DNA from 2 places in the Brevibacillus sp. BD137 genome. Region 1 is predicted to be linked to the other one. Evidence: predicted binding sites of a transcription regulator. Region 1 holds the regulator's gene; the other holds the start of a gene.
What was found. Region 1 encodes LexA, which represses DNA repair genes until DNA is damaged. Its sites were predicted from a motif close to CGAACATATGTTCG; they were not measured.
Positions count from the first base shown of each region.

Region 2: the regulator LexA is predicted to act here: its motif matches at 5,260-5,273, upstream of uvrB (excinuclease ABC subunit UvrB).

Region 1 is NZ_JAOTNO010000002.1:678,228-693,442, forward strand. It holds gene ODZ53_RS06380 (dihydrolipoamide acetyltransferase family protein) at 1-134, opposite strand, end outside; gene ODZ53_RS06385 (alpha-ketoacid dehydrogenase subunit beta) at 236-1,216, opposite strand; gene pdhA (pyruvate dehydrogenase (acetyl-transferring) E1 component subunit alpha) at 1,220-2,305, opposite strand; gene ODZ53_RS06395 (alpha/beta hydrolase) at 2,632-3,366, shown strand; gene ODZ53_RS06400 (hypothetical protein) at 3,370-3,567, opposite strand; gene ODZ53_RS06405 (peptide ABC transporter substrate-binding protein) at 3,701-5,344, opposite strand; gene ltaE (low-specificity L-threonine aldolase) at 5,575-6,600, opposite strand; gene ODZ53_RS06415 (HesB/IscA family protein) at 6,723-7,025, shown strand; gene ODZ53_RS06420 (HelD family protein) at 7,089-9,338, opposite strand; gene crcB (fluoride efflux transporter CrcB) at 9,377-9,742, opposite strand; gene ODZ53_RS06430 (DUF896 domain-containing protein) at 9,839-10,036, opposite strand; gene yneA (cell division suppressor protein YneA) at 10,113-10,448, opposite strand; gene lexA (transcriptional repressor LexA) at 10,611-11,234, shown strand; gene ODZ53_RS06445 (DUF456 domain-containing protein) at 11,285-11,770, opposite strand; gene ODZ53_RS06450 (DUF4269 domain-containing protein) at 11,879-12,454, shown strand; gene ODZ53_RS06455 (hypothetical protein) at 12,542-13,222, shown strand; gene ODZ53_RS06460 (GNAT family N-acetyltransferase) at 13,311-13,784, opposite strand; gene ODZ53_RS06465 (MFS transporter) at 14,002-15,174, opposite strand.
Region 2 is NZ_JAOTNO010000003.1:9,330-24,544, forward strand. It holds gene ODZ53_RS06765 (HD domain-containing protein) at 1-256, opposite strand, end outside; gene uvrA (excinuclease ABC subunit UvrA) at 322-3,189, opposite strand; gene uvrB (excinuclease ABC subunit UvrB) at 3,205-5,181, opposite strand; gene ODZ53_RS06780 (flagellar hook assembly protein FlgD) at 5,362-6,294, shown strand; gene ODZ53_RS06785 (hypothetical protein) at 6,359-8,068, opposite strand; gene ODZ53_RS06790 (PDZ domain-containing protein) at 8,190-9,551, opposite strand; gene ODZ53_RS06795 (S41 family peptidase) at 9,567-11,036, opposite strand; gene ODZ53_RS06800 (murein hydrolase activator EnvC family protein) at 11,129-12,331, opposite strand; gene ftsX (permease-like cell division protein FtsX) at 12,359-13,255, opposite strand; gene ftsE (cell division ATP-binding protein FtsE) at 13,245-13,931, opposite strand; gene ODZ53_RS06815 (iron-containing alcohol dehydrogenase) at 14,268-15,215, shown strand, end outside.

The DNA.
Region 1 (15,215 bases):
GCCTTGTCATTTTGTACTTCCATGATGACTTGGTCTTCTTCAACGGAATCTCCGGGCTGCACGTGCCATTTGACGATTTCGCCTTCATGGATACCCTCGCCGAGCTCCGGGAGTCTGAATGTAAAACGACTCACAGTATCTCCTCCTTATAACACTTCGCCATAGTAGTAAGCCTATATTTCCCAAAAGAAGGCGGAAAGCTTTCAACTTTTCCGCCATTATGTCTGTTTCTCAATTAAAAATCGAGGACTTGTGTCAGACCATCTACTACGCGTTTTACGTCAGGCAGCCAAACATCTTCTGCTTGAGCAAACGGGTAAACGGTATCTGGTGCTGTAATACGCAGTACTGGTGCTTCGAGGTGCAGGATCGCACGCTCGTTGATTTGCGTGATGATTTCAGCCGCAACACCAGACGTTTTTTGTGCTTCTTGAACCACAATCGCACGATTTGTTTTCTTCACAGAAGCTACGATCGTATCGATATCGAGTGGGCTGATGGTGCGCAGGTCGATTACTTCTACTTTTGCTCCACGAGCTTTCTCGATTTCTTCTGCTGCTTTCAGGCTGGTATGCACCATCGCACCATAGGTGATGATGGTAACATCGCTACCTTCTTTTACTACGTTTGCTTTGCCAAGTGGAATCGTGTACTCGCCTTCTGGAACTTCTTGACGGAAGGAACGGTACAGCTTCATGTGCTCCAGGAATACAACTGGATCGTTGTCGCGAATCGCGGAGATCAACAGTCCTTTTGCATCATATGGGTTGGAAGGGATAACCACTTTCAGACCCGGAGTTTGCAGCATCAAACCTTCCAAAGAGTCCGCATGCAGTTCAGGCGTTTTTACACCGCCACCAAATGGGGAGCGGAATGTAATTGGGCTCGTGAAGCGACCACCAGAACGGTAGCGCATACGGGAAGATTGGGATGCTACAGCATCAAACGTTTCAAATACGAAACCGAAGAACTGAATTTCTGCTACTGGACGGAAGCCGTTGATGGAAAGACCGACAGCCAAACCGCCGATTCCGGACTCAGCGAGTGGCGTATCGAATACGCGCTGCTCACCGAACTCAGCTTGCAGACCTTCTGTTGCACGGAACACCCCGCCGTTGTTACCTACGTCTTCACCGAAGACAAGAACGGTTTCATCGCGCTTCAACTCTACGCGCATTGCATCCGTAATGGCTTGAACCATTGTCATTTGTGCCATGGCTTATTTCGACTCCTTCGCCAGGAATTCTGCCTTTTGCTCTTCGAGTGCAGGCGGCAGTGTCTCAAACATTACATCGATCAGTTCGCTAACTTTCATCTTAGGTGTTTCGTCCGCTTTTTTGATTGCGTCCGCAACAGCTGCTTTCGCTTCTTCGATGACAGCTTCTTCGTCTTTTTCGCTCCAGAGGCCTTTTGCCTCTAGGAACTTGCGGAAACGGATCAGTGGATCGCGCAGTTCCCACTCGCTTTGCTCTTCACCTGTACGGTAACGAGTTGGGTCGTCACCAGCCATGGTATGAGGACCATAGCGGTACGTCATTGCTTCGATCAGAGTCGCACCTTCGCCATTCACGCCGCGCTCTTTTGCTTGTTGAACCGCGTAGTAAACCGCGAGAATGTCCATACCGTCAACGCGTTCGCTAGCAATACCAGCCGCTACTGCTTTGACTGCGATATTTTCAGAAGCCGTTTGTTTTTCGAACGGCAGGGAGATCGCATAACCGTTGTTTTGGGAGAAGAAGATAACAGGCAGTTTGTATACACCTGCAAAGTTCATACCCTCGTAGAAGTCACCTTGGGAAGTTGCACCGTCACCAAAGTAGTTGATCGCCACTTTCTTTTCACCGCGCAGCTTGTAACCCATTGCAACACCTGTTGCTTGTGTACATTGAGCCGCGATGATGATTTGTGGCATCAATACGTTTACACCTTCGGGAATTTTGCCACCCTCGATGTGTCCGCGGGAGTACAGGAATGCCTTGTGCATAGGGTAACCATGCCATACCATTTGTGGAATATCACGGTAGCTAGGCAGGACAAAGTCTTCTTTGGAAAGAGCAGCCTCAGAACCGATCATGCTTGCTTCTTGACCAGCTACTGGTGCATAGAAACCAAGACGACCTTGGCGGTTCAAGCTAATTGCGCGTTGGTCCCATACACGGGTAAATACCATTTTACGCATCAGTTCACGCAATTCATCATCGGAGAGCTTCGGCATCAAGTCAGGACGAACAACCGTACCATCCGGGGCAAGAATTTGCAGCGGGGCGTTGTTCTCTGTTTGTTCAACAGCAGTGGATACGCTCATCACATTCACCTCGTCACTAGAATAAGGGGCTTCCTTTTCCGCGTTGCCCTTTGTCATCTATCTGAGCATCTGCTCAATAAGCGACGAATGCCATTCGCGGGCGGAAGTGACCCTGATAAAATCCAGAAGAAAGTTGCATGGTGCAAGAAAGGGCTTACAGCGCCGTTTGCAACACCCTGTTATATTGCAGTCAAAATACCTGTTTAATGTGTTACAGTATTGATATTACAGGGTTTATTTCCTCTCTGTTATCATTTACTATATAAGCTGTATCAGTTTTTTTCAAGGCTTAGTTTTTTATTTGAGCAATCAGGGAGTGTGAATCGATGTCTGATTATGTAAAGCGAACCATCATGAAAGAAGAAGTGCCTAGCATCCACGTGGACACTCCCCGCTCGGTCAAAGTATACCTACCGCCGGGGTACAATGAGCTTCTTTCTTACCCTGTTGTGTATTGCCAGGATGGGAATGACTTTTTTACGATGGGACGAATCGCGACCATCTCCAATCAACTGATTCTGGAAGAAGGTATCGAACCCTACATCGTTGTCGGTGTCTCCGTCGATCGCAACAAGCGCACAAGCGAGTATTCTCCATCGGGGTCGAGAAATGCAGCCTATCAGCGATTTTTCACCGAAGAACTGATTCCTTACATAGAGGAGCGTTATCCTGTGCGCCGTGATCCTGGTTCACGCATACTGGCAGGAGATTCTTTGGGTGGAACTGTTTCTTTGCATCTCGCATTGGAACATCCCGATCTCTTTCCACAAGTACTCGCGTTGTCCGGGGCATTTTTCCAAACAACACTCGATCCACTTTTGAATCAGGCCAGTCTTTCCTGGCTGCGAATCTGGATGGTCGTCGGCCTCGATGAGACTGCTGTAGAAACAAGCGCGGGTACCTTCGATTTCGTGCACTGGAATCGCGAGGCAAAACAGATTCTTGAAGACAAGCAAGCAACCTTGTCCTATCGAGAAAAACCAGGGAATCACGTCTGGGGTTTGTGGCAAAAAGAGCTGCCAGATGCCTTGCGCTACTTCTTCCCACCTCCCCGTCTGTAACCATTACGAGCCATTGATTTCTTTGATGTCCTCGTACCCGTAGTAACGGCCATCCACCAGGAAAATGCCTTGGTGGTTGGCTTTTTCAATTTCGCCCGCAACCTGATTGGCGTCGTTTAGGACGATGTTGACAATCTTGCTCTCGTCCCGTTTCATTTGATTGAGAATGCGTTCTCGCTCTTTAGCCGAGATCATATCCATCCCTCTTTTCCCCTATGTTGGATAGCTATAGTATTTCATTGGCGGCTCTGAATTACACACATGTGAGTTAGCCGAATGGAACCAAAAAAAGCCTCGCCGCTCTCCAAGTTTCCGGATACGGCAAGACTCTTTTTTATTGTTCGATGGTTGTATATTTAAAATCCCTACCACCAAACGGGTTGATCAAAAATCCTTTGACTTTGTCAGTTTTTATATACGGTCTTGCGCCATAATACACTGGGGCAATCGGCATTTCCTCCATTAAGATGGTCTCTGCCTCACGCATGATCGCATTACGCTTCGTCGAATCTTTTTCCAAGTAACTTTGGACGATTAGCTCCCGGTATCTGTCGTTTTCCCAAGCAGCGTCGTTCGTACCCACTGTTTTGTCTTTGAATATTTCCAGGAAATTGATGGGGTCGTTAAAATCAGCACCCCAATTTCGGTAGGCAAACTGATAGTTTTTGGAGCGCTTGTTTTGTAAAAATACTTTTTCCTCCAAGCCACTGATTTTCACATCCACACCCAAGCTTCTTTTCCATTGATCTTGAAGCACTTCAGCCAGCTTTTTCTGACGATCGTCACCTGAACCATACGTGAATGTCACGGTAGGCATCGTCGAAAGCCCCAGCTCCTTTAACCCTTCATCCAATAACTGTTTCGCCTTCTCTACATCCTCTTGAAAATAGTCATTTCCGCTAAGTTGCATGGAGGGCGGAACCCATGCAAAAGCCGCTGGCACCCCTGTCTGCACAATTCCGTCTACCAAAGGCTGCCGTTGGATCGAATACGAGAAGGCTTGTCGAATCTTTTTATTCGTAAATGGGGACACGGTTGTATTAAAGGTAACTGCAACTGTGTTCGGATACGGCGCCATTACGATTTTTCCTTCCTCCTGCAAGGCGGGAATCACGTCGACGGGCAACACGTAGCTTGGATGCCCTCCCCAATCCAAATCGCCAGAGTCAAACAACGCTTGAGCGGTATTGGTATCCGTAATCATGCTCCAGACGATCTTGTCGAGCTTCACAGCTTCTTTGTCATGATAATTCTCGTTTTTCACAAGAACCAATTTGTTTTTATGCTCCCACAGCTCCATTTTGAATGGGCCGTTGCCTACGTAGTTGTCTGGAGACGCTGCCCAATCCGGATGTGCCTCCAAGGTCTTTTTATGTAAAGGAAACAATGTCGGGAAAGCCGTCAATTCATAAAAAAACGGAGCTGGCGAATTGAGCTTGACCTCTAATGTAAAATCATCTAGTGCTTTAACCCCTACGCCTTCATGCGATCCTTTCCCTGTGTTAAATTCCTCTGCCCCTTTAATGAAATAAAGCATATAGGCATATTCGGACGCTGTCTTCGGGTCGAGATTTCTTTTCCAGGCGAACTCAAAGTCATGGGCGGTTACCGAATCTCCGTTGCTCCATAACGCATTTGTTTTCAATTTGAATGTGTACGTCGTCAAATCCGCGGATACCGTATAACTGTCGGCGATTGCGTTAGCTATTTTTCCATCCGGTCCATAGCGAGTCAGTCCTTCAAAACAGGCAGTAATGACATCAAAGGAGGTACCATCGGAAGCAAGTCCGGGATCCGCTGTCGGAGGCTCTCCACCGTCTGCGTTCCAATTCAATACCATCTCTTTTCCCGTTGGCTGCACTGTTTGAGATGCCTGATCATTTGGTTTCTTCGTTACCGCCGTTTCACTTGTACTACATCCCGTAATAACTTGAAGCAGCAAGAAACAGCTCAAAATGAAGCTCATCCTCTTTCTCATCGAGACAATCCCCCTTGATTCCATTCGATTCCATACACCAGTAAATACTATTGCTTTATCACACTACTATGATAACGCAAGTGTAGGAGAAACAAATCAGACGGTATGGCGAAAAACAGATCGTGTATAGACTCTTATTTTGTACAAATTGTCTAACTATTTAGAATTGATGGTTGAAGCAAAGAAAAAAGCCAGTCTTCCCTTCGACTGGCTACAAGCGTTTGATACAATTACACCGTTACCAATAATTCCTCTACTGCTTCCACAACGGTCTTGATATGTTGATCGCTAATGTGTCGATGCGTCGTAAAGCGAATGACATACTCGTCAAAATCGACCGCGAGCACTCCTTTTTCCTCCAAACGTTTCAAGAAGGCGACAGCTGTTTGTCCAATCGAGCCCGTATTCACCAGCACGATATTCGACTCGACTTGCTCCACCTGAAGCGATAGCTGGCGCAAGCCTTTCGCCAATTGCTGTGCCCGTTCATGATCTACTGCCAATCGTTCGGTCATTTGTGTCAGAGCAATGATGCCCGGCGCTGCCAAATACCCTGCCTGACGCAACCCCCCGCCTAATTTTTTTCTCCACCATCTCGCTTCTTCGATAAACGCACGTTCACCAGCCAAAATGGAACCAACTGGAGCACTCAGCCCTTTGGACAAGCAAATCTGAACGGTATCGGCATAAGCGCTAAGCTCACTGACTGCAACACCTTGTGCCACAGCCGCATTGAAGAGACGCGCACCGTCCAAATGAACGGGAACACCGTGTTTTTGCGCGATCTCATAGACGCTCTTCATTTGCGCAACAGAGATTACCGCCCCGCCCGCGCGATTATGTGTATTTTCGAGACAGATCAATTTTGTCCGAGGAAAATGGATATTGTTGCCCCGAATCGCCCTCTCTACCTCTTCTGCACGCAGAGCACCGCGTTCACCAACCAGCGTCCGTGTTTGCACGCCAGCCAATGCCGACATTGCGCCGCCTTCATAGTAAAAAATGTGCGAATCCGCTTCCGCAATGACTTCGTCTCCGTTGACACAATGCGTCAAAACAGCGACCTGATTACCTTGCGTGCCACTTGTTACGAACAGCGCAGCTTCCTTTCCGAGTATTTCAGCCGCGATCGCTTCCAAACGATTGACAGTTGGGTCCTCCCGGTAAACATCATCCCCAACCTCCGCTTCCGCCATTGCTCGAAGCATCTCCTCGGTTGGCTTCGTAACGGTATCACTTCGTAAATCGATTTTCATAAATCATTCTCCCCCACCCTGTTGTCATTCTCTAGACATACGTAACACTTTCAACATTGCATCCTGATTTCCCTCTTGCTAAGATGGAGGGGTAACTTACATACAGTTAGGGGATTTGACCTGTGAAACTAAAAATCACTCGTAACGCTGCCAAGCAATTGGCTCCAATCATCGAGCAAGAAGAAGACAAAGAATTGAAACTGCGCGTTTATATTACGCACGCTCACGGTGATCATGCACATTACGGACTCGCTCTGGACAAGCCAACAGAAGAAGATGTTGTGATCTCTACCGACAAAGAGATCGATGTGATCGTGAAAAAGGATGAGCCATTGCTGGATGGCGTCGTCATTGATTACCTCTTCTTGCCAGAAGAAGGTTTTGTGATTACGAACCCTTCTAAAGGTAACACAGGTGACCACTAAGCATGATACAGATAAACCCTCTGCTTTTTTACAGGCAGAGGGTTTTCTTTGATGAGTAAATTCTTATTCGTCAGTAGCCATGGTGTACAGCACTGCCGGTAAACCTTTCAGCAGCGGTGAAGAAACGTCATCAACCTGCGTCATAACAAGGCGATGGACTGGACGTGTCATCGCGACATACAATAGCTTCGCGTCCCATTCATTATTTTGATAGGCGTCCACATCAAGCAAAATGACCACATCAAACTGCAAGCCTTTTGTTAAAAAAGCAGGCATGACGGTTACGCCCCCCGGAAATTGGTTATCCTTGCTGCCTAACAGAGTCAGATCAGCTATCTTGCCTTGCAGGCCTTTATGTGCTTTTTTACTCGCTAGGATCGTTTTCGCCACGATCGCAATCGTTTTGAAGCCTTCCGACTGGTAGTCTGCCACACGCGAAGAGATGTCCTCCCACAGTTGCGTTCTTGAACGAGCCTTGACCATGATTGGTTTTTCACCATGACGCAAAACCGGTTTTGCCAATACCGTCTCGGGCAATTCAATTTGCCGCAACACTTCGTTAGCACAGCGCATAATCTCAATTGTCGAACGATAGCTTTGCGACAACGTATAATAGGAAGGTAACAGCTGTGCAAATATCCCCTTGGTCAACTCTTCCCAGGCATGAATTCCTCGGTAGCTATGAATGCCTTGCGCAATATCTCCCACGATCGTGAGCGAGTTTCGCTTGGTTGCCAATGCGATGACAGCTATTTCTAACGCACTCAAGTCTTGTGCTTCATCCACGACCGTATGATCAAAATGCTCCGCCTTATTCATTCCTTCCACAATATGCTGCAAGTACAGCAATGGCGCGATATCTTCGGGCTCCAATCTCTCCTCTGCAAACAGCGCAGCACTTGACTGAGTCACATCACGCACAACTTCGTCTGAAATGTCAGCAGGTGCGAGTTTGCGCAGCAATTCCTCATCAGCAATCAGCTCGCGATAAGCTGTGAAGATTTCCAGTCTCGGAAACGAAGTCAGGTACGTATCCAGGATTTGCTCCAGCATTTTCTCGAATTTGTACAAGCCTTCTTTGTCCAAATCGACTTTTCGTTCTCGTAAATGGGCAAATAATTGCTTGTTCATTTCTTGTTTTAAATGCTTGCGAAGCGCTTCTACTCGTCGATGATACGGCATATTGGCGAATTGCTCCAAGAAGCATTGGCGAATAAAATCACCCGGAATGGAAAAGACTTGCTTTGTTTTGTTGTATAAAAAGCTGAGTTTCTTAAAAGGGATTCTCGTTTCGACGATATGCCGAATGTATTGCTCCAGCGCCTCCCGACAAGCGAGCGATCCTTTGAAGCGAAGCCTGTTTCGCGTCATTTCTTTCTGGCGCTCGTCCTGCCCCTCTTCGAAGAACAATTGAAGAGGCTTATCCGGACTCACGATTCTCCATCCTTTTGGTAGCAGAGGCTTCACGAGACGCGCTGCCCAATCTACAAAGGTAGACTGTTGAACGTCATCGACTCCCAACTCCGGCAAAACCTCGGATATATAGGTAAGAAACATCCGGTTTGGCGCAAACACCATGAATTTTTTGGACATCATGGAATCCTGGAAGTTATAAATCAAATAGGAGAGTCGGTGCAGCGCAATGGTCGTTTTTCCGCTCCCCGCTACTCCTTGCACGACAATGGGCCGTTCTTTTTCCGCCCGAATAATATCATTTTGCTCGGATTGAATGGTAGCGACGATGTCTTTTAGCCTGCTATCGTTCGCCTGATTTAGATTGGCTGCCAAAAATTCATCGATGAAGCCCTCCTGCAAAAACTCGTCAGGATGCCCCATTTCGCGGTTAATTGTTTCTTTTACCGCTCCATCATAGATGCCGACGATCTTTCCGTCTTCAATCGCAAAATTACGCTTTAATCGAACTTCACCACGCACGATCTCGCGCCCCATCCGATAAAACGCGTCTTTGCTCTCACCAGAATAATAAAGACTGGCGATAGGCGCACGCCAATCCACGACGACAGAATCAAATGTATCGCTGCGTACAATTCCCCGTTTTCCTATGTAGACCTGATCCAGCTCGTAGATTTCATCCTTCAAGAAGTCCACTCTGCCGAAATAAGGCTTCTCTCGCCCCTGATCTTCCAGATAGCGCAAATCCTTTGCCTTTTTAGAGTTAACGACCTGTTTCACATAGTCATCGGTTGCCTCGCGAATTTCATTGCGAAGCTGCTCCATTTCTTCATCAATAGCTGAAATGGTTTCATCCAGCTTTTTTTGTTCCCATTCATAATCACGATGCTGTGTACTCACCTTCATTCCCCCTCACATGTATCGTGTATTTGAACGTATCAGGACCATTGCCTGGCCAGCCATATTCCAACCGCACATGAAAGTAGACCGACTCCCAAACTGAGAAGAGCATATAATGTGCCCCGCAACAGATGTCCTTCTCCCCAAAAAGTGACCACTTCCAAGGAGAAGCTAGAGAAAGTCGTAAATCCTCCCATGACACCCGTTGCAAATAAGAGATAGAGTGTTGGAGATAAAATGCCACGTTCTTTCCCCAGCACGAACAAGATGCCAATGATCATGGATCCACAAACATTGGCGATCCAGGTTCCCCACGGCCATTCCGGCTGATTTGCGAGTAAAGACAATAGGTAGCGCACAAGAGAGCCAACTGCTCCGCCAACCGCCACAGCTATCCACGCCATCGCTATCCCTCCCTGGCTATCAAAGCGTTATGTATGTCACAGAAAAAGACACCCTAGCGTCAAGCGAGGATGTCTGTCGTATCAGTAATTGTTATCTTACTGTTTTGGCTTATTTTCTTCAAGGTCTTCCACATAACGGATGGAATCCAAATTTGCTCTCAGTGAAAGCTTAACGGCGTCAATGTACTTTTGGCGCAATGCTTTTTGCTCGAGCTTTTCTTCTTCGGTTAAACCTTCTTCGCGAGATTTTTTGACCAATTCGTTAATGCGTTTAATTTCTGCGTCAGATACCACTGCTGGTTCCTCCCACTCTGTAGTAGTGCCGCTTCATTATACCACATTCGAATGATCTCGCAAGACAGCCGAACACTTACGGCATATCAGGCATGATCAGAGTCTGACCCGGATAAATCCAGTTGCTATCCAAGCCGTTCGCTTCCTTGATTTCTATGATATAGTCACGAACATCCGTATGCTGATCTGAGTAGCGAACAGCTAACGACCATAGACTATCTCCGGATTGTACGGTTACTTCTATGCCTTGTGGCTCGTCCATTGGCGAAGCAGCAAACACTAGTTCGGTCAACAAGTAAAAAAAGAGAGTAAATGTAATAAGAAACAAGAGTGCTTGACCTCTCGTGATACCAAAACGAACACGACGTTCTTCTTTTTTCTCGAAACGATTACGTACTGTCGATGAATTCATGATAATGGCCTCCTTGCAAACATACGTTCTGTTCTCTTGTAAGCTCATAATAAATGAGAACATATGTTCATGTCAACAACGAAACGAACTTATGTTTGTCGAACGCAAGCTCCCATGGTATAATATAGGAAAATATGTTCGAGAAATCAGGGGTGTCTTTCTATGTCAAAATTATCGAGTAGACAACAAGCCATCATCGAGTTCATACGAAAGGAAGTTCGTGATAAAGGATATCCGCCTTCTGTACGTGAAATTGGAGAGGCAGTTGGACTCGCTTCCAGCTCAACGGTACATGGTCATTTGGCACGCTTAGAGAAAAAGGGCCTCATTCGTCGAGATCCTACCAAACCTCGCGCCATCGAATTGCTTTCAGATGAAGATCGTTTTCAAGACAATTTCGAAGACTCTGTCGTCCGTGTGCCAGTAATCGGAAAAGTAACCGCTGGACAACCCATTACAGCCATTGAGGATGTAGAAGAATACTTCCCGCTTCCAGACAATATCGTGACTTCCGACAAGGTCTACATGCTGCGCGTCTCCGGGAATAGCATGATTGATGCCGGGATTCTCGACGGAGACTACGTCATTGTTCGCCAACAGCACGTAGCGAACAATGGTGACATTGTCGTAGCCATGACAGAAGAAGATGAAGCGACCGTCAAAAGATTTTTCAAAGAAAAGAACCACTTCCGTCTCCAACCGGAAAATGCCACGATGGAACCGATTATTCTGGAGCATGTCACCATTCTTGGTAAAGTCATTGGTGTCTATCGCCTCATTCACTAGTTTCCACGTAAAAAAGGACAGCCTCGGCTGTCCTTTTTGTTTTCTATCTGTTATCTGGCGATAAAAAACCAGATGATCATCGTAACTTGCAAGATGACTTTTACGACCGCACTGCCCAAAAATCCGATCAGTGAGCCTACCCCCGCTTTCACTGCTCGCTCCATCGATTGCTTCTGCACCATCAACTCTACGAGAACGACGAATACGAACGGCAAGATCAGCATACCAAACGGTGGGAAAACGAAAATCCCGAGGATAATTCCGGCAGCAGCAGCAATGGACGACCACTTGGACCCCCCGTACTTTTTCACGAAGTACATGTTCGTCAGCAAGTCAGCACCGTAAAGCAGAATGCTTAGAACGACCATTCCCCACCAAAAGGATGCCGGCAATCCCGCTCCCGGATCTGCAATGAAAAAGTGATAGAGCAAAAAGCCCCCCCACAACAAGATCGTATCAGGTAAAACGGGTAAGAAAATTCCTGCGATGCTTAGCAGGAACAATAACACAACCACGACCCACAAAAATATTTCCATCCACTACACTCCCTTCATTTAGGTATACGAGTGATTACCAATTTCGTTGCGCGCTTATTCACTTTTGTCTACACTATTTTAAAAGAAAGTAGACATGGGGGTAGTTTCATGAAAAATTGGCATGATCTCTCTTACTTGAGCAGAGGAACGATGCGCCAAAAAACGGCATGGAAAGCGATTCAACAGACGCATATCATGGAAGTACTAGCCGATTACCGTCCAGTGCTTGCCGGAACCATCCCATTGGACATTGATGTTGAGCAAAGCGATCTGGATATTATTTGCGAGAGTCATGATCTGGATCAGTTTGAGCAGGTTGTTCGTAAAGCGTTTGGCTGCTCAACCAGCTTTGAAGTGACACAACTTGATCTCAAAGGGATTCCCACGTGCGTTATTTCGTTTTTCACAGCTGGCTTTTGGTTTGAATTGTTTGCTCAACCGGTTGCAGTCGAAAAGCAAAACGCCTATCGTCATATGGACATCGAAGCACGATTGTTACATATAGGGGGCTTGGATGCGTGTATACATATCAGGGCTCTGAAGCAAGACGGCCTCAAAACAGAACCTGCATTTGCTCGATACTTTCATATTCCAGGTGATGATCCGTATGAGGCCTTGTTGCATTTGGAGTCGTTGACCGAACAGGAATTACGCCAAAGAGTTCAGCTCCTACGAAAGGATTAATCTGCTAGCAAATCTATCAACTTGCTGGAATCATAAGGGGTAAACAGCGACTGGCGTTGCAACCGATCATTAAGGAGGGCATACTATATGAATTGGCTGATGGAGATACCGTTCCCCACTGGAGAGAATCGGATAGAAACAAACGTCGACCTCTCATTTAAGAGATTCGAGTCAAGTGGGCTTCAGGAGCCTCCCGATTTTATCCATGATATCGTCCTGCAATGGGCCATCGCCCCTTTCGTTGTTCATGAGCATACTGCTTATCGGATTGCGGCCCACAACGATCCCGAGATAGAAGCGTATGCTTCCGTCAATTTCACAAGCCTGTTTACTAACGTACGGGGAATATACACGAATGGAAAGATGGAGGAAATCAGGCTGGAGGACTTAAAGCCGAATATAAAGAGTTCTTTTATCGAATCGGTCATACATACAAGTAAGATTGATCTTCTGGTAAGCGATTTTTATCTACAGGGAGAATGTGAGCGTAGTAATCGACTAAGCATAAAGCTGTTCCAAATAGACAGGGATTCCTTTTTCAAGCAGACTACCTACCTTCCCCAACCCGATCACAAAAGGCTCTGGGACTTTATGAATAGACCATTCAAAACAAGTGACGAGGTCTCCATATCCCCCACGAACTGGGTGCTCAGTGACGACCTGCTAGAATCCCCCTTTCTCGTATTTCTCTCACGCTATGCAAGTGAGGTTGTTTTAACGGTGAACGAAAAAGATCAGAATGTTACTATGGTTTCATTTAAAGAGTAATCAGGGCACTCAGCTGGCCGACGTAACCAGCTTCCTGTTCTCAGGATTACCGACTTTTTGTTTTTTTGTATTCAGCTTTCGTCTCTCGTTAGCATAAACTTTTCTTCATTCGAAAATTCATCAGCTTAGTGCTATTGCGTTCAACGATTTGCGATTTTACTACGATGTACCCTTTTCTTTCAAAAAAAGGTCTAGCGGTAATACTCGAATCGGTTTCTATTTCGATTAGACCTAATTTTTTGGCTTTAGATTCAAGTGTGTCTACCAATGCTGAAGCAATTCCTTGCCCCTGATGCTCTTTATGAACAAATAATCTATCCAGGTAACCTTGTACACTCATGTCAGAAAAGCCCATGATATAACCATTCATTTCAGCAACATAGGAAATATTACTCGTTAAAGCTTTCAACCAGACCTCTTTCCTCTGCTTCAAATCCGCTAGGGAAGCCCAAGCATTTACTTGTTCTTGCGTGTAGTCTTGCTTATTTATAGTATGTACGGTCTCATAAAATAAAGTGATGATCTGGTCAATATCCGTCTCATGAAATCTTCGAAGTAGCATGGAAACTCCCCCTAGAGTATAACGTGGCTACCGAATCATGCCGGTAGCCGCGTCTCGTTTTTTTATTGTAGCATCGTTCCCCCGATAGTTTACGTTCATTTATCTACATCGATATGTACTTTTCGTTGCCTTAACAACCACACCGCATTGTTGCGTCCAACAATTGGGGGGCCGTTCATTTGCGGTCTGCTTTTTTGTAAAGAAATGAAAGATCACTTTACTCCACTGATTGAACCACCGAATGCCGTGATGCCATTCTGGACAATACAAACACAGCAATGATGGCGATGAGTACGCCGAGTACGCCGAACCAGGTAATGGATGCTAAAGAAACACGGTTAACGATCAGCCCGCCAATTCCTGCGCCGACAGCCATGGCAAGCTGCATCATGGAACTGTTCAAGCTCAGCATGACGCCCGTGGATTCAGGAACAAGCGAAACTAGGTTAAATTGCTGCGCGGGAGCGGATGACCAAGCGGCAAAAGACCAGAGGATCAAAATGGCGAATACGGGAATGACCGACTGTCCGACTAAAGATAGCAAAATCAACGAAATGACGTGAAGCACCATCCCAGAAACGAGCGTGTATTTGATGCCCCGTTTATCCGCACTGTAGCCGCCGACTTTCGAGCCAATCAAACTGGCAACGCCGAACACGAACAGAGCTGCGCTAATCAATGATTCATTTAAATGAGTTACCTCTAGCAGAAAAGGGGATAAGTAAGTATAGACGAGGGAATATCCTCCCAACCAGAAAAAAGTAATCGCTAAAGCAACCAAAACCTGAGGTTTTTTTAACAAAGCAAATTGTTTGATCAGAGGGATAGGCTTGTCGCCCTGCATACGTGGTATAACTGCAGCAATGACAAGCATGGCCAAGCCCGCGACAATCGCAATGGCCAGAAATACCGCTTTCCAGCCAAAAGCAGAGGCTATCATTCTGCCCAGCGGGACGCCGATGATGAGCGATGCGGTAATGCCCATGGTGACGTTCGCGATGGCGCTGGCCTGCTTACCTGGCGGAGCAATTTTGGCGGCGATACTGAGCGCGTTAACTGTGACCACCCCGGCGCCTAACGCCGTAATGATTCTCGCGGTAATGAAGAAACCAAAGTCAGACATTATAAATGTCAGCAGGTTTGCGGCAATAAAGAGGCCCAGCGAATAAAGTAGGAGCTTAAGTCGGTCCATTTTGGCCGTCAGCGCCATCAAAATAGGAGTGCCGACCGCATAGGCCAGGGAATAAACCGTAATGAGCTGACCTGCTGCCGCAACATTTGTTCCCAACGTTTCTGCAATCCGGTCTAATATTCCGGAAACGATGTAATTGGATGTTCCAACTAAAAAGCTGATCAAGGCTAGAACGTAAACTTTCCAAGTTCTCTTCATCATTCACTCTCCTGCTGTGTTTTATATAACTATCTTTTTGT
Region 2 (15,215 bases), on a different contig from region 1:
CTGCTAGTCTTGCGCTGATTTCGGCATGGCACTCTCCTGTTTGCCGTTCTTCTGCTCTCCCAATGTCATGCAGCAAAGCAGCGAGGCGCAGCACTTCCATATCTGCCCCTTCCTCTCGGCCAATCCGCTCACACATTGCCATCACCCGCAAATTATGCTGCCAATCGTGTGCAGGATCTTGTCCATCAAAACGCTTCTGTGCTTCTGCCACCAGCTCGGCAGGTAGTGCGGCAATAGAATCCTTCACGTAATCCATCTTTTCTCCCCCTTTGCGCTCACGTAGAAAAGATGCCCCCCTGAATCAGGGAGGCAGTCTCTCGATTACTTTGAAACGAATTGCTCTAGCTTGGCATTCGTCCGTTCTTTATCACGTTCCAAAATTGGCTTCAAATAGATACCCGTGTAGGAGCCGTCCATTTTTGCCACTTCCTCTGGTGTACCCGTTCCGACAATTTCTCCGCCACGGGTACCACCCTCTGGTCCCAAATCCACGATGTAATCCACCGTTTTGATGACATCCAGATTGTGCTCGATGACCAGCACCGTGTCTCCGTTTTCCACCAATCGCTGCAGTACTTTTAGCAAACGATCGATATCGTCTGTATGCAGACCGGTTGTCGGCTCATCCAAAATGTACAGAGTACGTCCTGTGCTGCGTCGATACAGCTCAGAGGCTAGCTTGACGCGTTGTGCTTCCCCGCCAGAGAGGGTGGTAGCAGGCTGCCCCAGCTTCATATATCCCAATCCTACGTCTACGATGGTCTGCAGCTTGCGCTCAATCTTCGGCAGATTGCGGAAAAACTCTACACCATCCTCGATCGTCATTTCCAAAACATCAGCAATGCTCTTGCCTTTGTACTTCACATCGAGCGTCTCGCGGTTGTAGCGCTTGCCATGGCAAACTTCGCAAGGCACGTACACATCCGGTAAAAAGTGCATCTCAATTTTAATGATCCCGTCACCACTGCACGCTTCACAACGGCCACCCTTGACGTTAAAGCTAAAGCGACCTTTTTTATAGCCGCGCACTTTGGCTTCGTTGGTGGAAGCAAACAGGTCGCGAATATCATCAAAGACACCTGTATATGTCGCAGGATTGGAACGTGGTGTACGTCCAATTGGAGATTGGTCGATGTTGATCACCTTGTCCAAATGCTCCAGTCCCAGGATACGACGATGCTCACCTGGCTTCACCTTTGCCTTATTCAAATCGCGAGCCAGTGTCTTTTGCAAAATTTCATTGATCAGTGTACTTTTTCCTGAGCCAGATACACCTGTTACGGCAACAAAAACGCCTAAAGGAAGCTTCGCAGTGACGTTTTTCAGGTTGTTTTCCTTCGCGCCCTCAATCTTGATCCATTTGTCTGAAGGCTTGCGACGCTCCATCGGAACAGGGATGAATTTGCGCCCACTCAAATAGGCACCCGTCAAGGAGTTAGGGTCCTCCATGACTTCATTCGGAGTTCCTGCCGCTACGATTTGACCGCCATGTATGCCAGCGCCCGGGCCAATATCGATAATGTAATCGCAGGCCATCATCGTATCTTCGTCATGCTCTACGACGATCAATGTATTCCCCAGCTTGGTCATATGCTCCAACGTCTTGATCAGACGCGCGTTATCCCGCTGATGCAGTCCGATACTCGGCTCATCCAAAATGTAGAGAACACCCATCAGACTAGAACCGATCTGCGTAGCCAGTCGAATCCGCTGCGCTTCTCCCCCGGATAGTGTTCCCGCCGCACGGCTCAGCGTCAAGTAATCCAGTCCGACATCAATCAAGAAGTTTAGTCGTGCCTTGATTTCTTTTACGATCAGGTTCGCGATCTTTGTTTCCCGCTCTGTCAGTTCCAGACCATCAACAAACCGATGCGCATCGAGAATCGACAGCGTAGTCAGCTCGGATATGCTACGCTCCCCGACCTTAACCGCCAAGCTCTCCTGTCGCAAACGTTGGCCTTTACAGACCGGACACGCCTTTTGGCTCATAAATCCTTCGATTTGCTCGCGGATGTAATCCGAGCTGGTCTCCAGATGACGTCGTTGCAGGTTAATGACGACACCTTCAAAAGGTACGACTGCCTCGCGTACTTGTCCAAACTCGTTCTCATAGCGGAAGTGAATTTTTTCGCCTTCACTACCGTACATCAAGATTTGTCGGTGCGCTGCCGTAAGCTCCTCATATGGCACATCCATTCGAATGTTAAAGTGGCGGCAAGCTGATTCCAACAATTGTTGATAGTACGTCGAAGTCTTCGGCTCCCATGCGCCAATCGCCCCGTCATCGAGCGTCTTCGTCGCATCCGGAACGACCATATCCGGGTCGACCTCCAGTTTGACACCTAATCCGTCGCACTCTGAGCAAGCACCAAATGGGCTATTAAAGGAGAAAATCCGCGGCTCCAGGTCTCCAATGGAGAATCCGCATACCGGACAAGCATGCTTTTCACTGAACAGCAGCTCTTCTTGCTCCATCACATCAACGATGACCTTGCCGTCTGCTAAACGAAGTGCCGTTTCCAAGGAATCTGCGAGACGCGCCTGTACATCCGGCTTCACGACGATCCGGTCAACGACAACCTCAATGTTATGCTTCTTGTTCTTTTCCAGCTTGATGTCTTCGGACAAATCGGTAATTTCACCATTGACCCGCACACGGACGAAGCCTTGCTTGCGGATGTCCTCCAGTAGCTTGACATGCTCTCCCTTGCGTCCTTGCACCATAGGAGCTAGAATCTGCATTTTCGTGCGCTCAGGATACTCCAATAGTCGATCGACCATTTGTTCAATAGTTTGGGATTGGATCTCGATGCCATGCTCCGGGCAAACCGCTCTACCGACACGCGCATACAAAAGGCGCAAATAGTCGTAGATTTCCGTAACCGTTCCTACTGTAGAGCGAGGGTTGCGGCTCGTCGTTTTCTGGTCAATCGAGATTGCAGGGGAAAGTCCCTCAATCGAATCCACATCCGGCTTGTCCATTTGCCCGAGAAATTGACGGGCGTATGCAGACAGAGACTCGACATAGCGTCGTTGTCCCTCTGCGTAAATTGTGTCAAAAGCAAGCGATGATTTACCCGAGCCGGACAAACCCGTCAAAACGACGAATTTGTCCCTCGGAATGACTACATCAACATTTTTCAAATTGTGGGCACGTGCACCCTTTACGACAATATGTTCTAATGGCATGAAAAAAACCTCTCCTTAGAGTTCCGCCTTCAGCTCAAGAATCAAATCACGCAATTCGGCCGCACGCTCGAACATGAGGTTGCGTGCCGCTTCTTTCATTTCTTCTTCCATACGTTCTATGACAGCCACGCGATCCTTCTTCGGCATTTTTTTGAAGTCCGCATGTGGCAAGTAATCCGCTTTTTCCTCCGCTACCTTAGTAGCCTCGATTACTTCGCGGACGGACTTTTTCACGGTTTGCGGCGTGATGCCGTGCTCCTCATTGTAAGCCATCTGAATGGAACGACGACGTTCTGTCTCTCGAATCGCAGAGGCCATCGAATCTGTCATTTTGTCCGCGTACATGATAACGCGTCCCTCAGCGTTCCGCGCAGCCCGACCGATTGTCTGAATCAACGAGCGCTCATTGCGAAGGAAGCCTTCCTTGTCTGCATCCAAAATCGCCACGAGTGATACTTCCGGCAAGTCCAGACCTTCCCGCAAGAGGTTGATTCCGACCAGCACATCAAACTCACCTAAACGCAATGAGCGTAAAATCTGCATCCGCTCAATCGTTTTAATATCCGAGTGAAGATAGCGGACCTTGATTCCGATTTCTTTCAGATAGTCCGTCAAATCCTCAGACATTTTCTTCGTCAGAGTCGTGACGAGAACTCGCTCATTTTTCGCAATCGTGGCTTGAATTTCGCCAATCAAATCGTCAATCTGTCCTTTGATCGGACGTACCGTAACCGTTGGATCAATCAAGCCTGTCGGACGAATCACCTGTTGCACCATTTCCGGGCAGTGTTCCAGCTCATAAAGACCAGGTGTAGCCGAAATGTATATCGCTTGTTTTAGCTTTGCTTCAAACTCCTCGAACTTGAGTGGGCGGTTATCGCGTGCAGAGGGCAGACGGAATCCGTGTTCGACCAGTACATCCTTCCGTGCGCGGTCACCGTTATACATCCCTCGCACCTGTGGCAAGGTCATATGCGACTCATCCATCATGACGATAAAATCTTCTGGGAAGTAATCCAGCAAGGTATACGGAGCATGCCCGGCAGGCAGTCCCGTCAGATGGCGCGAGTAGTTTTCGATCCCGGAGCAAAAGCCCATCTCCATCATCATCTCAATATCGTACCGTGTGCGTTGCTCTAGTCGCTGTGCTTCCAGGAGCTTGCCCGCATCACGGAATTCTTTCAGTCTTTCTTCCAGCTCGGCCTCAATGCTTTGGACAGCTAGCTTCATTTTCTCCTCGCGCGTCACATAGTGAGATTTAGGGAAGATGGCAATGTGATCACGCTGTCCCAAAATTTCGCCGGTCAGCACGTCAATCGAAGTAATCCGCTCAATTTCATCTCCAAAAAACTCAACGCGAATCGCCTGCTCACTCTCTGAGGCAGGGAAAATCTCCACGACGTCACCCCGCACACGGAACGTACCGCGCGTGAAGTTGATGTCGTTGCGTGTGTACTGGATATCGACCAAACGATGCAATATCTCGTCCCGTCCTGTTTCCATACCAACACGCAAAGACAAGAGCAGCTCCCGATACTCCTCGGGCGAACCCAACCCGTAAATGCAGGAGACGGAGGCAACGATGATCACATCTCGGCGTTCAAACAGCGCACTGGTAGCCGAGTGACGGAGCTTGTCGATCTCGTCGTTAATGCTCGAGTCTTTTTCAATAAACGTATCCGATTGGGGAATGTATGCTTCGGGTTGATAGTAATCGTAGTAGCTGACGAAGTATTCCACCGCGTTGTTCGGGAAAAACTCCTTAAACTCTGCACAAAGCTGCGCGGCCAGAGTTTTGTTGTGTGCCATCACGAGTGTTGGCCTGTTCACCTGAGCAATTACCTGGGCAGCCGTATAAGTCTTTCCCGTTCCCGTCGCACCCAGCAATGTCTGGTGTCGCTTGCCAGCCTGTAACCCTGCCACCAGCTCGGCAATGGCGGTTGGCTGGTCACCGGACGGTTGAAACTCCGATACCAATTCAAAACGCTCCATTCCCTCGTTCATCTCCTCATAGCATGACTGTTTCTACTTCCATTATAACACAATTTCGGCTAGTTTAAGCCCAAAATTCGAACAAACGTTTGTCTTCATCTTTCCACCGATTTTTCCGATATAAGATGAAGGAAGTACAATCATACGCAGATAGACTCGCCACCTTCAGGGAGGATTGACATGTCAGATAACGGAACAACCGTCAAAAATAACCCTTATATACAACCGCATATGAGCTATAAAGGCAAAAAGGAATTCAGCACGGAGCTCGACCAAAATGCCTTTATGAAGCTCATGCTGGAGCAGTTAAAGCATCAGGATCCTATGTCCCCCATGGACAACTCTCAATTCATCCAGCAAACAAGTATGCTGACCATGGTAGAAAAAATCACAAAAATGACCACGCTGATGGAGCAATCGAACAACAGCATGGTCACTTTGGAGAAATATGAAAAGCTGGTAGGTCGTACTGCTTCGTATTCCCTTACTACAAAAGACGAGATGACGGGAGAAACTAAGACGGAGAAGAAAGAGGGCGTACTTGATGCCGTCTACATGGATCAAGGCAAAATCTACTTCCGTATCGCAGGCGAATCGACACCGATTCCGCTGGCAGACGTCTCCGGATTGGAATCGCAAGGTCTGGCCGGCAATACGCTCGACAACAGCGTGAAGTACATGGAAATGATCGGTCGTGAGATTTCCTATAAAGTAACAAAGGAAGTCGACCGGGATGGCAATCCAGATACCAAAAACGACGTTTCCAAGGTTGATGAAATCTTGAATGGCGTCATCACTGGCTTTACCACCAAAAACGGTACCGCACAATTCCAACTGGATAATGGATCAACCGTAAAAGCCGAAGAAATCGTAGGCATGACGGTGAAACCTGAAAACAGAACAATGGGCAACTCCCTTGCCTATGCGCAAATGATCGGCTACAACATCACGTACAACCTGTCTCAGACAAACCCGGACGGCACCACTACCAATACTCCTCTTTCCGGAGTGGTCAAAGCTGTCAGCATGAAAAACGGAGTCGTCGAATTCATCCTTAAGGATGATAAGAAAGTCGCTCTCAATCAAATCACAGGATTCGAAGCAACTGCCTAGAATCCTATCCAAAAAGCCGCACATCTTCGAAATCGGAGAAGGCGGCTTTTTCTTTTACAAGTTCCTATTCGTTTACGATCACTTTTCCGGTTATCGCATCCACATAAAATGTATCATCTACTTTAGATTCTCCCCCGCAGAAGCAATGCGAGCGAGTTTGACGAAACGAAAGGTCATAGCCGAGCTTCCAGGTAATCGTGTTTTTCTTATAATCTGGCTGGTGGATATAGGTCAGCTCAAGTGGATAGGTTTGCAGTAATCGGGTCATGGCTACTTGTTCTTTAAGGGCTTGAGAACGGGCCGGGTATTTGACACTGGCCGGTTTGTTTATGCTCACCTGATCCCATGTACCCGTCCATGAATCGATCCGAATCGTATACATCCCGTTCTCCACACTCTGATTGACCCCATAAACTGGAATGCCGTTTACAAGGGGATCAGCTATGATCGAGGTGTACCTTTCATCTCCATCCTCCGTTATTTGGATCTGATTGTTTCCAGACGGAGTCAGTCTTTTCAAAAGCTTATCCGCTTCCATCCGATCCCGCTTCTTATCCGTTTTCACATTAGACCATTGCGGATTATTTACCTTTGTGGAAAATGCAAGCAGTTCACCAGTCTTTGCATCCGTCACGAGGAGATGATGCTGCTCACCGTTAGTGCTTCCCTCAGGAAAGGTAGCCATTCGAGATATCTTGTCAGCATTGGAAACCCCCTCACCAAAATTCCCCCATATGAAATAGCGAAGGGCTGGGCCATCATCGTAACTCGCTTCGTAGACGGACAGCGGCAGCTTTTCTGTTTCGAGTCTAAACAATATGCGTAACAAATCACGCGCTTGTGTCTCTGTTTGCGCTACCCACTTCTCACCTGTTCCAGTCACATTGATGGTCTGAGCCGGGTTGGTTGTCGATCGGGAATTCGCTGTTACCAATCGTTTGCCACTGAAGGCATCCAATGCACTACCTGTATGTTGTTGCGTTATGATTCCATTTTTCAGGACATAAGCGAGCTTTGCTTCTACCTGTTCGCTATGATTATGAATGGGCAATAAATATACAAGCTCTAATGGCCGGCTTTCTTGCCACTTTCGTACAGCTTGTTCGGAGGAGATGACACGCTGCGGAGATGGGAGGGAAGAGGGACTTACTTTTTCGTATAGCCTGCCATCAAACGTGGAAAACCAAACGATTCTTCCCGATGCATCAAAACTGACGAGACAATCATAATCGTCATCGAGCAACACATTATTCAGGACTCGCACCAGTCGAACCGTCAATAAATCCTTATTTTTATAAACCTCTCTCGCTTGATAGTTGTTTCCTGTGCCAGTCCCCTGCAATCCAGCGACAAAAGCCAGCGCACGTGCTTTGGCTTGCTGCTCAGTCGGGTAGGCAGGCTTTGTTGCTGCTTTCGGGGTAAAATTCAGTCTGAGCAACTCACCTGTCTGTCCGTCAAAAATCGCATCATCCATGGCCGACTCAGCCCCAGCAGCAGACTGTGCAAACGTGACCACTACCCCGCTAACACCAGGTCCATCTACATCGCCACCGTAAACGACAAAGCGCGAAGACAGCTCCGGCAAAAGCTTGACTAGCTTTTGGACACCTTTCGTCACATGCATCGGTACAGCTACAACCGATTGGGCCTGTGCTACGGTCACAGTTGTCGTTGCGCCTGCTCCTGATAAGGGGGCGGCAAAAACTGTGGCGGCAGCTAATGTACCCGACAAAAACCACGAGACCGTTCTTTTCCCTTTGAACACCGGACCCACTCCCTCTTTTTTCCTCCTACATTGAGACGCAACTGCCACCAGTAAGTTACCGAATGGACAAGCTTTTCTCGAAAAAAAGAAGGTATGCACGTTTGTCTGCATACCTTCTCCCTAACTCTCCTTATGCCCCTACATTCAGCTTCTCCAGCTTTTGCTTGATCAGCTCGACTACACTGGCGCGCTTCAAATCAACAAATGCACGGGTATTTGCATCTGGAACCACAATGATCCCCAGTTGGTGATGATTACCCGCATAGACCGCACACTGTACGAACTTCAGCTCACCTTCATGCGTGAGTACTTCCATTTTACAAAAGGCAGGATTGACTTGTAGTGCTGGATATAAATCTTCCTTTTCCCGCACCGAAATGCCATTTACTTTCACGATAATCTCACCGGGCGTAATGCCGATTTCCTCTGCTCTCGTTCCCGGAATGACACCCATTACTTTTACACCGCGCGAAGACTGGATGAAATAAGGCGTACGCTTTCTTTCTTGATACTGACTCCAGAAAAACAGCGCCTCATGACCGAATAGTGCAAAGAGCGCGGTCAGCATGATCAACAGATAAAACCATACAGTCAGAGCACACAATCCCAACAAAATGAGCGCATACAGCGTCAAATTTTTTGCAACCTGCGTTGCTTTTCTATACGGAGTCATCGTTTGCGTCATATCAGAGAATCCGGTCACTGTGGGCAGAAGCATCAGTCCGAATGAAGCGGCTTCTGGCGAAAAGAACGGCCACCCCGGATACAACGCACCACTGATAGCACCTGGCTCCATCTGTACGAACAGCACGGCTGGGGTCAGCCAAAAAGAATGAAGCAAATAGGCACCGACAATCCGACCACGCTGCCCTTCCACGAACAGTGGAGAAGCGTCCCGCCCGCCATTCCAGCGTACGAGCATCGCTTCAATTAGATGCATGATCGCAACTAACGCAAGCAATGGCAATGGTTTCGCCTGACGAATCATTTCCCAGATATAGCTCAATCCTGGAACGTCCGTAACCGGTGGAATAACCAGTGTGATCGCGTGTAAAATCGCCAAAATCCCGGCAGCATATGCGAAACAGAGAAATCGTAAACGAATCAGCGCCAAGATGAGCGCCAATCCCCATAGTATCCACAAATCCTGTGCTTGCACGACCACGCCAAGTCCTGCACTAAGAAGAGAAATCAGCAAGCCTCCCACCAAGCCCATCCCTACAGCCCGTATCGTTGAGAGCAAGGGGGACTGAATGCGTGCAGAAAAAAGCTGTCTTTCCAGATTCATCTGTCTGCGATAATGCAAATAAATAAAAACCAGAAAGAGATAGAAGACAGGATTGATAAAAAATGCGGCAAAGCCATATGCAATGGTAAGCATATCTGCCTGTATCGCCAATTGCCTCACCTCAACTAAAGGAAAGAAAAACCACGGCATTTGATTTGCCGTGGTTATCATTTCTACGGGTAGCAGGGAATTACCTGCTTCCATTTTCTTGATTATTCATTACTTGCCCGTGACTACATCCAGAGCTTTTTGCAATTGCAGATCATTCTCTGGCTTCGTCATCGTTTTACGGAGACTTTCTTCCAGCGAAGAGCGTGTCTTCGCGTCTACTTTGCCAGTTACCTCAAGTTTGCTGGAGGTTTGGAACTGCTTGATTGCTTCCTCTGTCTTTTCATCAAAATAGCCATCTTCTCGCCCTGGGGACAGATTCAAGCCTTTCAGGATGAGTTGCAGGTTTTTCACGTCAGTACCAGCCATGTCGCGCTGCAATACTTTATCTGCCGGCAGCAGAGTTGCGTTGAAATAGTCAGGTTGCTTGACTTCAAAGTCTGGCTTAATGCCTTTTTTATGGACCCAATCCCCACTCGGTGTGATCCACTTGGCAATCGTCAGCTTCAATTGGCTCTTGTCGTTCATTTCCATGGTACTCTGAACGGTTCCTTTACCAAAGGTCTTCTCACCGACCAGCTTGTAGCTGCCGCTATCGCGCAGAGCACCCGCGAGAATCTCCGATGCACTGGCGCTTCCGCCATTAATCAGTACCGAGATTGGATAAGGCTTGGCAGCTTCTGTAGTCGAGAAATACTCTTCTTTTTGCTGTCCGCCATTTCCATACTCGATTTGTACGATCTTGCCTTTATTCGGTACGAGGATTTCGCCGATTTCCTTCACAGCCAGCAAATACCCGCCCGGATTGCCTCGAACGTCAATTACCAGACCGCCAATCCCCTTCTGCTCAAGAGCAGCCAGCTGTTCTTTGAAGTGCTTAGCTGTGTCTGTAGAGAATTGGGTAAGGTTAATTACCCCTACTTTAACACCATTCTTCTCGATAATCTGACTGTTTACCGTCTCAATCGGAATATCGTCACGTACACACACAATGGTAAGAGGCTCTGGTACTCCGGCTCTCACTACTTTGAGAACCGCCTTCGTTCCTTTTGGACCACGAATCTTCGTCACTGCCTGATGCAGGTCCAATCCTTCAAGGGTTTCATCATTTACGCTCAAAATTTGGTCGTTTGGACGTAGCCCCGCACGCTCCGCTGGGGAGTTTTTGAATGGGGAAACAACCGTTACCCGACCATTTTGCATCGTTACCTCTGTCCCGATCCCTTGGAAAGTCGAGTGTAGGGTAGATGTGAACTCCTCAGCAGAGCGAGGGTCCATGTAATCACTATACGGATCTTCAAGCGACCCGACCATTCCGCCAATTGCACCCTCTACTAACTGCTCAGTGGTGACATTTTGGATGTAATCTTTCTTGATTGCTGAAAACGCCTCGTACAGCTTCTGGAACTCTTTCGGATAATCTCCGCTTCCAGAAAACAGCGCCATGCTGGATGCTGTTAAAGCCCCACCTTGACTCGAACTGGCGCTAGCCGATGTCTTCATGATCGCCATCGTAACAAAACTACTGGCTACCATGGAGATGAGTACAAGCGCGATTACGGTACGTCCTTTCCATCTCACTGTTACGTCACCATCCTTTGTGCTACCGGAAAAAGATATGCTGCTAGTGTATGCATGTTCCGTTCACAATATTTGTCTGGTCGCACGAGGGTCTACTTCAAGTACGGCATTGGGTTAACTGCTACGTCGTTTTTATAGACGGTAAAGTGTACGTGATTTCCGGTTGAGCGACCTGTTGATCCTACCTCTGCGATCTTTTGACCTCTCGATACGGATTGCCCAACAGAAACCTTGATACCTCCCTCGCGAATATGACCGTACAGAGTGGTATATTCTGCGTTATGCTTGATCATTACTGTATTCCCGAAGCCGCCGTTATATCCTGCAAAGAGAACAATTCCGTCAGCCGCAGCCAAAATTGGCGTTCCCTTCCGTGCTGCCATATCTACACCATTATGCCCAGCTGAACGGCCTGTAAACGGGTCTGACCGCACTCCGAAGCCTGAAGTGAAGCGGAATTGCCCATTTGCGACAGGCAAACCAAACTTTCCACCCTTGTAGCCTGTACTGGATGCGCTCAGCGCACGTACTCGCTCCGAATATTTGGCTGCTTCTTGTTTGGTGATAGCCAAAAGCTCCTGCCCATACTGCTCCAAATCCACTTCAAGAGCAGATTCTTTTTTATCCAGTTCAGCCTTGACCACTAAACTTTGCTTGTACTGCTTGTCCAATTCGACTTTGAGCTCCTCAGCCTCATCGAACATCCCAGCGTACACAGTCAGTTGATGATCAATTTCTTTCATTTTGGTCTCGATGGTTTCCTTATCGCGAATGTTATCCTCTAAAATACGCGTGTCCTGCTCCAAAATAAGCTGCAAGGCCTGCATACGCGTCAAAAAGTCCCCAAAGTCAGAGGAACCGAGAAGGACATCCAAATAGGAGACCGTACCACGTTCGTACATGGAAGTCACACGTGTTCTGAGCAAGGCATCCCTTTTCGCCACGCGATCCTTTGCCTCATCCAGCTTATCCTGCGCATTTGCTGCTTTTTCCTTGGTATCATCCATTTGCTGCTCAAGCTTGTCCAGCTTATTCTGTGTATCGTTGCGACGCAAATCGATTTGCATCAATTGCGTTTCCAAACCCTTTTTCTCTTTTTGCACGACATTGATCTGTTCTTCTGTCTTCTTCATTTGCTGCTGCTGGCTTTTCTTCTTCTTTTGGATCTCTTTTAGCTCTCGATTAATCTTGTCCAAAGAGGCCTTACTAGGCGCAGCCAAGCTCACATTCGTCGGAAGCACCGTACCGACTACAAGCCCAGTGATTACGAGTGCTAGCAGGATTCTCTTTCTCATGATACTCCTCCCACGCTCTTCAAATTATTAAACTCGCAAGAAGCGACGTACGGACACCAAACTTCCCCAAATCCCGATGAATGCACCAATCGCCAGCAAAGCCAACGCCACTTGATACACGAGCGGGAATAGCGGTAACAGTTTAAATAGTTGGGAAGCTTCAAAACTGGAGTGAATGGCATCCAGGAGGTAGTAGTACCCAACCATTAACATAATGGTCGGAATCAATGCCCCTGCCACACCCATCATGAGCCCTTCCACAAAGAATGGCCAACGGATAAACCAGTTCGTGGCACCAACCAGCTTCATGATTTCAATCTCTCTGCGACGTGCCACAATTGTCAGCTTAATCGTGTTGGCAATCAAGAACATCGCGGTAAAACCAAGTCCAATAATAAAGGCAATCCCGACATTACGAACTGCTCCTGTCAAGGAAAACAGCTTTTCCACAGTGCCTTCTCCATAGGTCAGGCTTTTGACATACTGGATATTTTTAATTTGAGCAGCAACAGCAGCAGTGTCTTGCGGTTGCTTCGTTTTTACGGTAAACGCATCTGGCAGAGGATTGCTTTCCTCCAATCCTTCAAACAAATACGCTTTTTCACCAAGGCTCTCTTTAAATTTCTTTAGTCCTTCGTCTTTCGGAACAAATGACACAGACTCGACTTGCGGAAGCTTCTTGATGTTGTTCTCAACCTGTGTGATGTTTTCTTTTGTCGCCAGCAAGTCCATGAAGACGCGGATTTCTACCTGCTTTTCCACGGTTTGCGCAAAGTAATTGACGTTCATCGCCAGAATGAGGAAAACTCCCAAGATAAAGAGAGTAATGGTCACGGCACTAATAGAAGCGAACGACATCCAGCCGTTCCGCCCGAGGTTTTTGACCCCTTCACGGACATGGCGCCCCAGCGTCCTAATCTTCATAACCGTATTCCCCTCTCTGCTCATCACGGGCAATTTGGCCTGCTTCGATCGCAACCACCCGTTTTCTCATGGTGTTTACAATTTCTCTATTGTGGGTAGCCATAACGACTGTCGTTCCACGCTGATTAATTTCTTCAAAAAGCTTCATGATTTCCCAAGAGGTCTCTGGGTCCAGATTCCCCGTTGGCTCGTCCGCGATAATAATTCCCGGACTATTCACCAATGCGCGCGCCAAGGCAACCCGTTGCTGCTCACCACCGGACAGCTCGTTTGGTAGCATTTTGGCTTTATGCTTGAGCTTTACGAGACCCAAAACATCCATCACGCGCGGCTTGATTTGTTTCGGATTGCTCTCGATTACTTCCATCGCAAATGCGACATTTTCGAAAACGGTTAACGTCGGCAGCAGCTTGAAGTCTTGGAACACGACACCGATACTGCGGCGGACTAATGGTATTTGACGCTCTTTGATTCTGCTGACATTGAAGCCACCCAAAAAGATTTGTCCTTTCGTCGGCTTCTCTTCACGGTACATCAATTTGATAAACGTAGATTTACCCGCACCACTGGGGCCTACTACGTACACAAATTCACCTTTCTCAATCCGAATATTGATTCCTTTCAAAGCATTGGTTCCATTCGGGTATGTTTTCCATACATCGAACATTTCGATCAAGCCAATCACATCCTACTTCGTCAGATCCTTGTCTATGTATCTTGATCCTGATTTTTTGTTAACGGTAAAATCGACAAAACCCCTCTACCCACTAGCAACCGCTGCCATACCTTGCTGAAAAACAGCGGGATTTCCCATCTTATCCATTATACCACCACGATTCACGGATGGTATCCACTAAATCTCTCATTTCTTGTCGAAACAGCTTCGATTGTTAACAACTGCCACGAATTAGGGAGATAATAAGATTGCACATTCCCGCCTAGCATCATGGAAAACAGTTGGCTACAATGAGTGTGACAAGAGGTCATCATAAAAAAGGAGCTGGTTATCAACGTGGAAAATTTTGTTTACCATAACCCGACACAGCTGATTTTTGGACGGGGTCAATTGGCCCAGCTCGAGGAAAAAGCAAGACTGCTAGGTCCCTCCGTTCTTTTGGTATATGGTGGTGGCAGTATAAAGCGAACTGGTCTCTACGACAAAGTGATTTTTCTCCTCCAGTCTGCGGGCTGCCGCGTGCATGAGTTGCCCGGAGTGGAGCCAAATCCACGTCTGAGTACCGTTAAGAAAGGAATTGAGTTATGCCGCCAAGAGAGTGTCAATTGGATACTCGCTATAGGTGGTGGTAGTGTAATCGACGCGGCCAAAGCAGTCGCGATTGGTGTGCCTTACGAGGGAGATGTTTGGGATTTTTATACGCGCAAAGCGGTCGCACAAGAGGCGCTGCCCCTCGGTACCGTACTGACACTTGCCGCTACTGGTTCTGAAATGAATCGGGGAAGTGTCATCACCAACTGGGAGACACAAGAAAAGCATGGAGCTGGCACGACATTTCCGGCGTTTTCGATTCTGGATCCTGAGCATACGTTTAGCGTACCTCGCGACCAAACGATCTACGGAATCAGCGACATTTTGTCCCATGTATTCGAGCAGTATTTCACGCATACAGCCGAAATTCCACTGCAAACACGTTTTGCAGAGTCGATCATGAAGACCGTCATCGAAAATGCAGAACGCGTCCTCACCAATCCGGAAGACTACGATGCCCGCGCCAACATCCTGTACTGCGGAACAATGGCATTGAACGGCACTCTCCCGGTTGGCGTCACAACAGACTGGGCAACCCACTCCATTGAGCATGCTGTCAGTGCTGTTTACGACATCCCGCACGGTGGCGGTCTGGCAATCATCTTCCCGAAATGGATGCGCTATGTGTACCGTGAAAACGTCGCTCGCTTCGTGCGCTTCGCAACAGAGGTATGGAATGTCGATCCTTCCGGC